2 regions of the Corynebacterium kalinowskii genome follow, and region 1 is predicted to be linked to the other one. Evidence: predicted binding sites of a transcription regulator. Region 1 holds the regulator's gene; the other holds the start of a gene.
The links. The regulator LexA, encoded in region 1, represses DNA repair genes until DNA is damaged. The targets are predictions, from matches to a motif close to CGAACANNTGTTCG.

Region 1 (3,414 bases):
TCGTTACCCAGCTTGGTGGAATCGCAGAGCACGACGACCTGTTGCGCATTGGTAATCATCGCGCGCTTCACAGCGGCTTCTTGGGAATCAGCTGTAGAAAGTCCATGGTCAAGCGTCAGCGCGTTCGTACCTATGAAGGCGACTTCGGCACGCATCAGCGCCAGGGTACGCAATGCTGTGTCGCCAACAACGGCCTGGGTGATAGCGCGCACCGTGCCACCGAGTAGCTGCACTTCGTCGATACCGTGGTTGGCTAGACCCAATGCAATGGACAAGCAGTTGGTGACGATTGACCATTGGCGCGCATTGTGCTGTTCAGCGAGGAGGTCGGCGAACGCGGAAATGGTGGTACCGGCATCAAGAAAGATGCCACCGTTACGATCGGGAAGAAACTCCAAGGCTGCCCGAGCAATGGCCATCTTGGCGTCGGAGGCCGACTTATACCGGGCGTCTAGGCTGAATTCGGTGGTGAGGAAACTTTGCGTAGCAACTGCTCCGCCGTGCACTCGATGGATGATTCCATCTTGGGCAAGAACCGCGAGGTCTCGGCGAACCGTCTCTGCGGTGACATCGAACTTCTGAGCAAGGTCTGTGACGTTCACTCGGCCCTCGATGGCAGTGAGGGACGCGATTTGACGTCGTCGCTCTTCTGCGTACATGTGGACTCCTCGGTAAGCGTGGCCGAACAGCGAAATTATCGCCAGGTGACCTAATCGCATTGGTCGCGTTCGGGGCTTCGATATTCATGAAATGTATTGAATAAATCGAGTCCAGTCTCCCACATGACACCTGTCTGATCGGGCAAACCGGACATAGTGTGGCGAAGAAGGTAGTGAAACTACCCCCGAATGTGGAGCGAGATCCGTAGCTAAAGCTTGCGGAGCACGGAGACCACTTTGCCCATGATCTCTGCTTGCTCACCGGGAATAGGGGAGAAGGAATCGTTGTGGGGTAGTAGCCAAACGCCGGTGGAGTCCTTGTGGAATTCCTTTACGGTAGCTTCTCCGTCGATCATGGCGGCAACGAACTCACCTTGCTCGGCCACCGGCTGGGAACGAACAACCACCCAGTCACCATCCAAAATTCCGGCATCCTTCATTGAAAGTCCGACAACTTGAAGCATGAACAGCTCGCCATCGCCAACAATTTCTGCCGGGAGGGGGAAGTAGTCTTCGATATTTTGCTCGGCAAGAATTGGATTGCCAGCGGCGATGCTGCCTACTACTGGAATGTAATGAGCGGGCACAGCATCGTTTGGGGCATCCTTTGCCTGCTGTTCCTTCTTCCAACCAACCTTAGGTCCAGCCTTAGGTTTGTTCGCGTCCGGCATGATTCGAACGTCTACTGCGCGTGGCTTGTTTGGGTCACGGCGTAGGAACCCCTTCTCCTCGAGCTGGCGGAGTTGATAGGCGACGGACGATGTGGACTGCAGATCGACCGCGTCTCCGATCTCGCGAATGCTAGGCGGATATCCGCGCAGCACAACCGCGTCCCGAATAACTTCCAGGATGCGGCGTTGACGATCAGTGAGCTTTGGAGGTTGATTGCTGCGCTTTGCGGGAGGCATGACAAGTCCTTTGTGGCTATGAGCGAACATCTTCGAACAGATAGAGAGATGTGCTGGCAGTTGATGGCGTTGAAAGTTTCGAATACGGCCGAGTGGTAACAGCCTTGTCCCTATCGTATCAAGCGAACATGCAGGTGTCACGCGCATAAGCGGGTGTGGTGTAGTTTTCTTTCGAAAATATGGGCCAAAGGTAGACATTCGAAAACCAATGTGCTAAAAATCGAACATAGGAACTAAATTCGAACATGAGGGCGAACGAGTGTCCGGTCAGTCGGAAGCGTCTTCTACAGTTCAACTAAATCAACGAAAGGTAACTACATGACCACCATGATCTACCCACGAGGCCAGCGTATTTCTTCCACCCGAACTTCGCAGCGCGGACCACTCGTAACCCCCGTGCCTCCCGCTGCTACCTGGAACGGCGGGCTGGATCAGCGACCGGTTTCGGTACGAACTCATGTGTCCGCAACGCAGTATCGTAAACATCCGGATAAGTCCCTGAAGAGTCCTCGGATGCGCAAACAGCGCTATCGGGATGCGGTCGGACAATTTGCATTAGGTGGCGTTCTTGGACTCACTGCAGTCATAGGAATGCTTGCAGTAAACGGTACCGCCGAGGAAGATGTGGTAGGCCCTACTACGATCAGCGTCGCCACAATGGACGTGAAGTAGTACGAACGAGTGGGCGTAACCGATAGACTAGCAACGCAAGAGACGCGTTCGAATGCGTCGCGCCCACCATTCACACCTTGTACGGAGCCCGAAGACCCGTGTATTGCCCGTTTTGTCACCACACCTCGTCGCGAGTCATCGATTCTCGTGTTTTTGATGCTGGCGCAGCAATTCGCCGACGCCGAGAATGTTCTCAGTGCGAGGGGCGCTTTACAACGGTAGAAAAGGCTGTGCTCCTGGTGATAAAGCGCAATGGTGTCACCGAACCGTTCAGTCGCGAGAAGGTCATTACCGGTGTGCGTCGTGCTTGCCAAGGGCGAGATGTCTCTGACGATGCGCTAAAGCGCCTCGCTCAGGAGGTAGAAGAGACCGTACGCGCCCACGGTAGTAGTCAGATCAATGCCAATGACATCGGCCTAGCTATCCTGGAACCGCTGCGCGAACTGGATGAGGTCGCCTACCTACGATTTGCCTCAGTGTATAAGTCGTTTGAGAGCGCGGACGACTTTGAATCCGAGATTCGCTTGATGCGACGCCGAGCTCGACAACAGTAGGAAACCGTCACCGGAGCTTTGCAATTGCCTTCTCAATTCGTCGAGCTGACACCGGGTGCGCGGTACCAAGCTGTTGGGCAAACAGGCTAACTCTTAATTCCTGCAGCATCCATCTGACGTCTTTCACTGCTGTGGTTTTGTCTCGCCCGATCGGTAGCTGCTTCAATCGAGCTTCCAGCAGTACTTCGCACGCTGAGACTTCGTCTTGCAAATCAGCATCCCGATCGGGATCTCGATCCATCGCATCCAACCGAATTCTCATGGCCTTGAGGTATCGAGGTAGGTGACGAAGACGTGCACTGCCATGCACACTTAACGCATGCGGTGGCAAAAGAAACTCGAGCTGAGCCTGCATGTCATCAATCGCATCGCCGGACCAGCCGTCTAAGTCGGAGCGTATGTCCAGGTAGTCCACTAGCGCTGGTGCGAGGGAGACGACCATCTGCCGTACCGCGCCAGCTACAGCAGGTTTGATGCTTTCGGTCAGTTGCGTGAAGGCAGCTGGCGTTCGCACTGGTCCGCCGGCAGCGATGAGCAAGTCACGTACTGCCGCCACCTTTGCATCAGTGATCAGCCCTGGGAGGCCGCCGTGTGGGTAATGCTCTACGGCAACGCGCTGCT
Region 2 (3,414 bases), 600 kb from region 1:
CCTGGTCGGCGCAGCAGCTCGTCAGACTCCACCATGTCCGGAGTGTTGCGCAGGGAGGTTGCCACGAAGCGCTGGGCGACGGCCGTCTGAGGGTCGGAGAACACGTTGTAGACGCTGCCATATTCGACCACCTTGCCGGCCTCCATCACAGCGACCTTGTCGGCGATGGAACGCACTACGTCCATCTCGTGGGTGATCACGACGATAGTGATGCCGAATTCCTCATTCACGCGGCGCAGCAGTTCCAGCACGTCATGCGTGGTTTCTGGGTCGAGTGCCGAGGTGGCCTCGTCCGCGAGCAGCAAGCGTGGCTGGGTGGCGAGAGCGCGAGCAATGCCGACGCGCTGCTTCTGGCCGCCCGACAGCTGCTCAGGGTAGTGGCCTGCTTTGTCTCCGAGTCCGACGAAGTCAAGCAGCTCCTTGACCCGAGCCTCACGCTCCTTCTTCGGCATCCCGGCCAGCTCCAGCGGATACGCCACGTTTCCAGCCGCGGTGCGGGAGGAGAACAGATTGAATTGCTGGAAGATCATGCCGATGTCGCGGCGGAGGGAGCGGAGTTTCTTCTCCGACATGCCGACGACATCGATGTCGTCGAGAAGCAGCTGCCCAGACGTGGCAGTCTCGAGGCCATTAATCAGGCGCACGAGCGTGGACTTGCCTGCGCCCGAGTAGCCGATGATGCCGATGACCTCGCCCGGTTCGACGGTCAGGGTGATGCCGTCGAGCGCGTTGAGGGTCTTCTTTCCGGTGCGGAAGACTTTGGTGATGTCCCGGAACTCGATGCGAGTGCCGGGACGGGATGCGTCGGTCACGGGTGTCCTTTTACTTCTTTGCGTCAGCTTCGAGTCGCTCGACGATCTTCTTCAGGTCTTCCTTGTCGCGCTTGACCTCGACAGATGTGCCCTTGGAATCCTCGGCGAGCGCCTTTTGGACGGCTTCGGTGTGGTAAACATCGACAAGCTTAGCGAGCTTTTCGTCATTTACCTTATCCTCGCGAACCACGATGGCATTGATGTACGGCTCGGCCTCGGTGGAGTTCGGGTCATCCTTGAACACGGCCAGGCCTGGATCGATGCTGGCGCGCTCCAGGAAGGTGTTGTTGATGACGGCAGGCTTGCCCTCGTTGTAGACCGCTGGGGTCTGTGCGGAATCTACAGCGACGATCTTGACCTTGGAAGCAGCCTCATCGATGTCAGCTGGGGTAGGAGTAACCAGACCTGGGGTCTTGAGGGTGATCAGCCCAGCCTGCACGAGCACGTTGATGGCGCGGCCCTGGTTGGAAGGGTCGTTAGGGACGGCGACGTCCTGGCCCTCGATGCCGTCGATAGAGTTGTGGCCCTTCCAGTACAGCGCCAGCGGCACGATCTGAGTGGAGCCGATAGGCAGCAGGTTGTCGCCGGAAGCGGCATTGTGCTCGGAGAGGAACTTGAGGTGCTGGAAGAGGTTAGCGTCAATTTCACCCTCGGCGAGCGCGCGGTTCGGGGTGTTGTAATCTGCAAACTGCTTGGTCTCGATCTTGAGGCCAGCCTTGTCAGCCTCGTCGATGAATACCGACCAGTAGCCCATGTCGGCTTCGGTGGTGCCGAGCTTAATTGCATCCGTGTCGGAGGCACCTCGACCGCAAGCGGTGAGTGAGGTGGCGGCGAGGATGGTGGCCAGCCCGAGGGCGGCGGTACGGCGGAGGTTCATTTTCTTTTACCTTTCTAGACTAAGCGTTCTGTTTATTGATGAAAACCCTAGCAACTCATCCGGTTAATGTACAGCTTGGTCTAGAAAGCTTGGTCTGTTTTTGGGCGGATTGTGGATCGGGTGGGCTGGTGAGCGGGAACTTTGCTTACATTTGTGACTCTAGTCACATTGTGGTTGTGGCGGAAAATAGCCCGTTCGGCCGTGTTCCTTTCCAGCTAAAAGGGGTGCGAACGCACGATAAATTTTGCCACATCAACTTTGGAACACCTGTTCTAATCTGGCTATTATGGGGGCATGGAATGGAATGGGGGACCCGTCGGCTTTAATGGTCGGCCACTGAGCTGGTCAAAGCTCGAAAAGATCCTCAGTGGTCGGCAGGTGGAGACGCCCGTATCGGTGCTGCATGCCGGTTCCCCCGTGGATGATGTTCGCCCTACCGTGCGAGGGGACTTTGTCGAACTCCACGCCCGCAGTTCCTACAATTTCCTCGTCGGTGCGTCGGATCCAGAGGATCTGGTGGCCCGCGCGGTGGAACTCGGCATGCCCGCCCTTGGGATCATTGACCGCGACGGTTTCTTCGGCGCGGTCAAGTTCGCGGAAGCCGCCACTCAGGCGGGTATCAAGACGGTGTTTGGTGCGGAACTTTCGCTTATCGACGCCCCCCTCACCATCCTCGCCAGGTCTCCCGAAGGCTACCGGCGCCTCTCACACGTCATCTCTGCGGCTCGTATGGCTGGGGGAGCGAAGGATACGTGTAGCTACCCGCCGCTTGAAGAGCTCGGGGTGCACGCCCAGCACTGGGTTGTTCTAGCTGATCACCGGTGGTTTCCGGCAGTAGATGCTTTGGTGTCTGTCTTTGGCGTGGGCAACGTGGTGCTGGAGCACCAGGCGCTCATGCTGCCCAGTGATGCCGATCGCTTGGCTGAACTGCGTCAATTGCAGGATAAATATGGGCTGCAGGGGATCATGTCGGGAATGCCCACTGCTGCCACCCGGGCGGACGCGCGCCTAGCTGCAGCGAAGGCAGCGCTCAAACTACGCCTTGATGTGGGGCGCGCCGAGCCTGAGCTGCACCCCGTGGGTGGGGCGTGGCTGCGCTCGGAGGCAGTGCTGCGGCAGGCGGTACCGGACGCCAGTGACCTCATCGACTACACCGTGACACTCGCGGAGACGTGCGCCTTCACACTGGATCTGGTGGCGCCGAATCTCCCACACTGGGATGTGCCGGAGGGACACACGGAGATGAGCTGGTTGGCGCATCTAACCTGGCAGCGCTTCGATGGTCGGTACGCCACCCGCACCGAAGAGGTGCAAGAACAGGCGAAGAAGCAAATCGCCTATGAGCTGTCAGTGATCGAGAACTTGGGTTTTCCGGGCTATTTCCTCATTGTTATGGACCTGGTGGATTTTTGCCGGTCGTCAAACATTTTGTGCCAGGGGCGCGGCTCGGCAGCGAACTCCGCGGTGTGCTTCGCGCTGGGTATCACCGCGGTGGAGCCGATCCAGGCTGGCCTGCTCTTCGAGCGCTTCCTTTCTCCGGACCGCGACGGTCCGCCGGACATTGACATTGACATCGAATCGGGGCGTCGCGAGGAAGTGATTCAGTATGTCTACGGCAAGTACGGGCGCGAGAATGCGGCGCAGGTGGCGAACGTGATCACCTATCGCCGCAAGGGGGCAATCCGCGATGCTGGGCGCGCGCTCGGTTATCCGCAAGGCAGCTGC

Region 2: a site for LexA is predicted at 1,950-1,963, ahead of CKALI_RS09560 (error-prone DNA polymerase). Genes of this name have one in related genera too.

What each region holds. Positions count from the first base shown of each region.
Region 1 is NZ_CP046452.1:1,406,039-1,409,452, reverse strand. Features, by position in the region: gene CKALI_RS06640 (DeoR/GlpR family DNA-binding transcription regulator) at 1-659, opposite strand, end outside; gene lexA (transcriptional repressor LexA) at 869-1,567, opposite strand; gene CKALI_RS06630 (hypothetical protein) at 1,886-2,239, shown strand; gene nrdR (transcriptional regulator NrdR) at 2,338-2,793, shown strand; gene hrpA (ATP-dependent RNA helicase HrpA) at 2,801-3,414, opposite strand, start outside.
Region 2 is NZ_CP046452.1:2,008,631-2,012,044, reverse strand. Features, by position in the region: gene CKALI_RS09570 (methionine ABC transporter ATP-binding protein) at 1-812, opposite strand, end outside; gene CKALI_RS09565 (MetQ/NlpA family ABC transporter substrate-binding protein) at 823-1,689, opposite strand; gene CKALI_RS09560 (error-prone DNA polymerase) at 1,984-3,414, shown strand, end outside.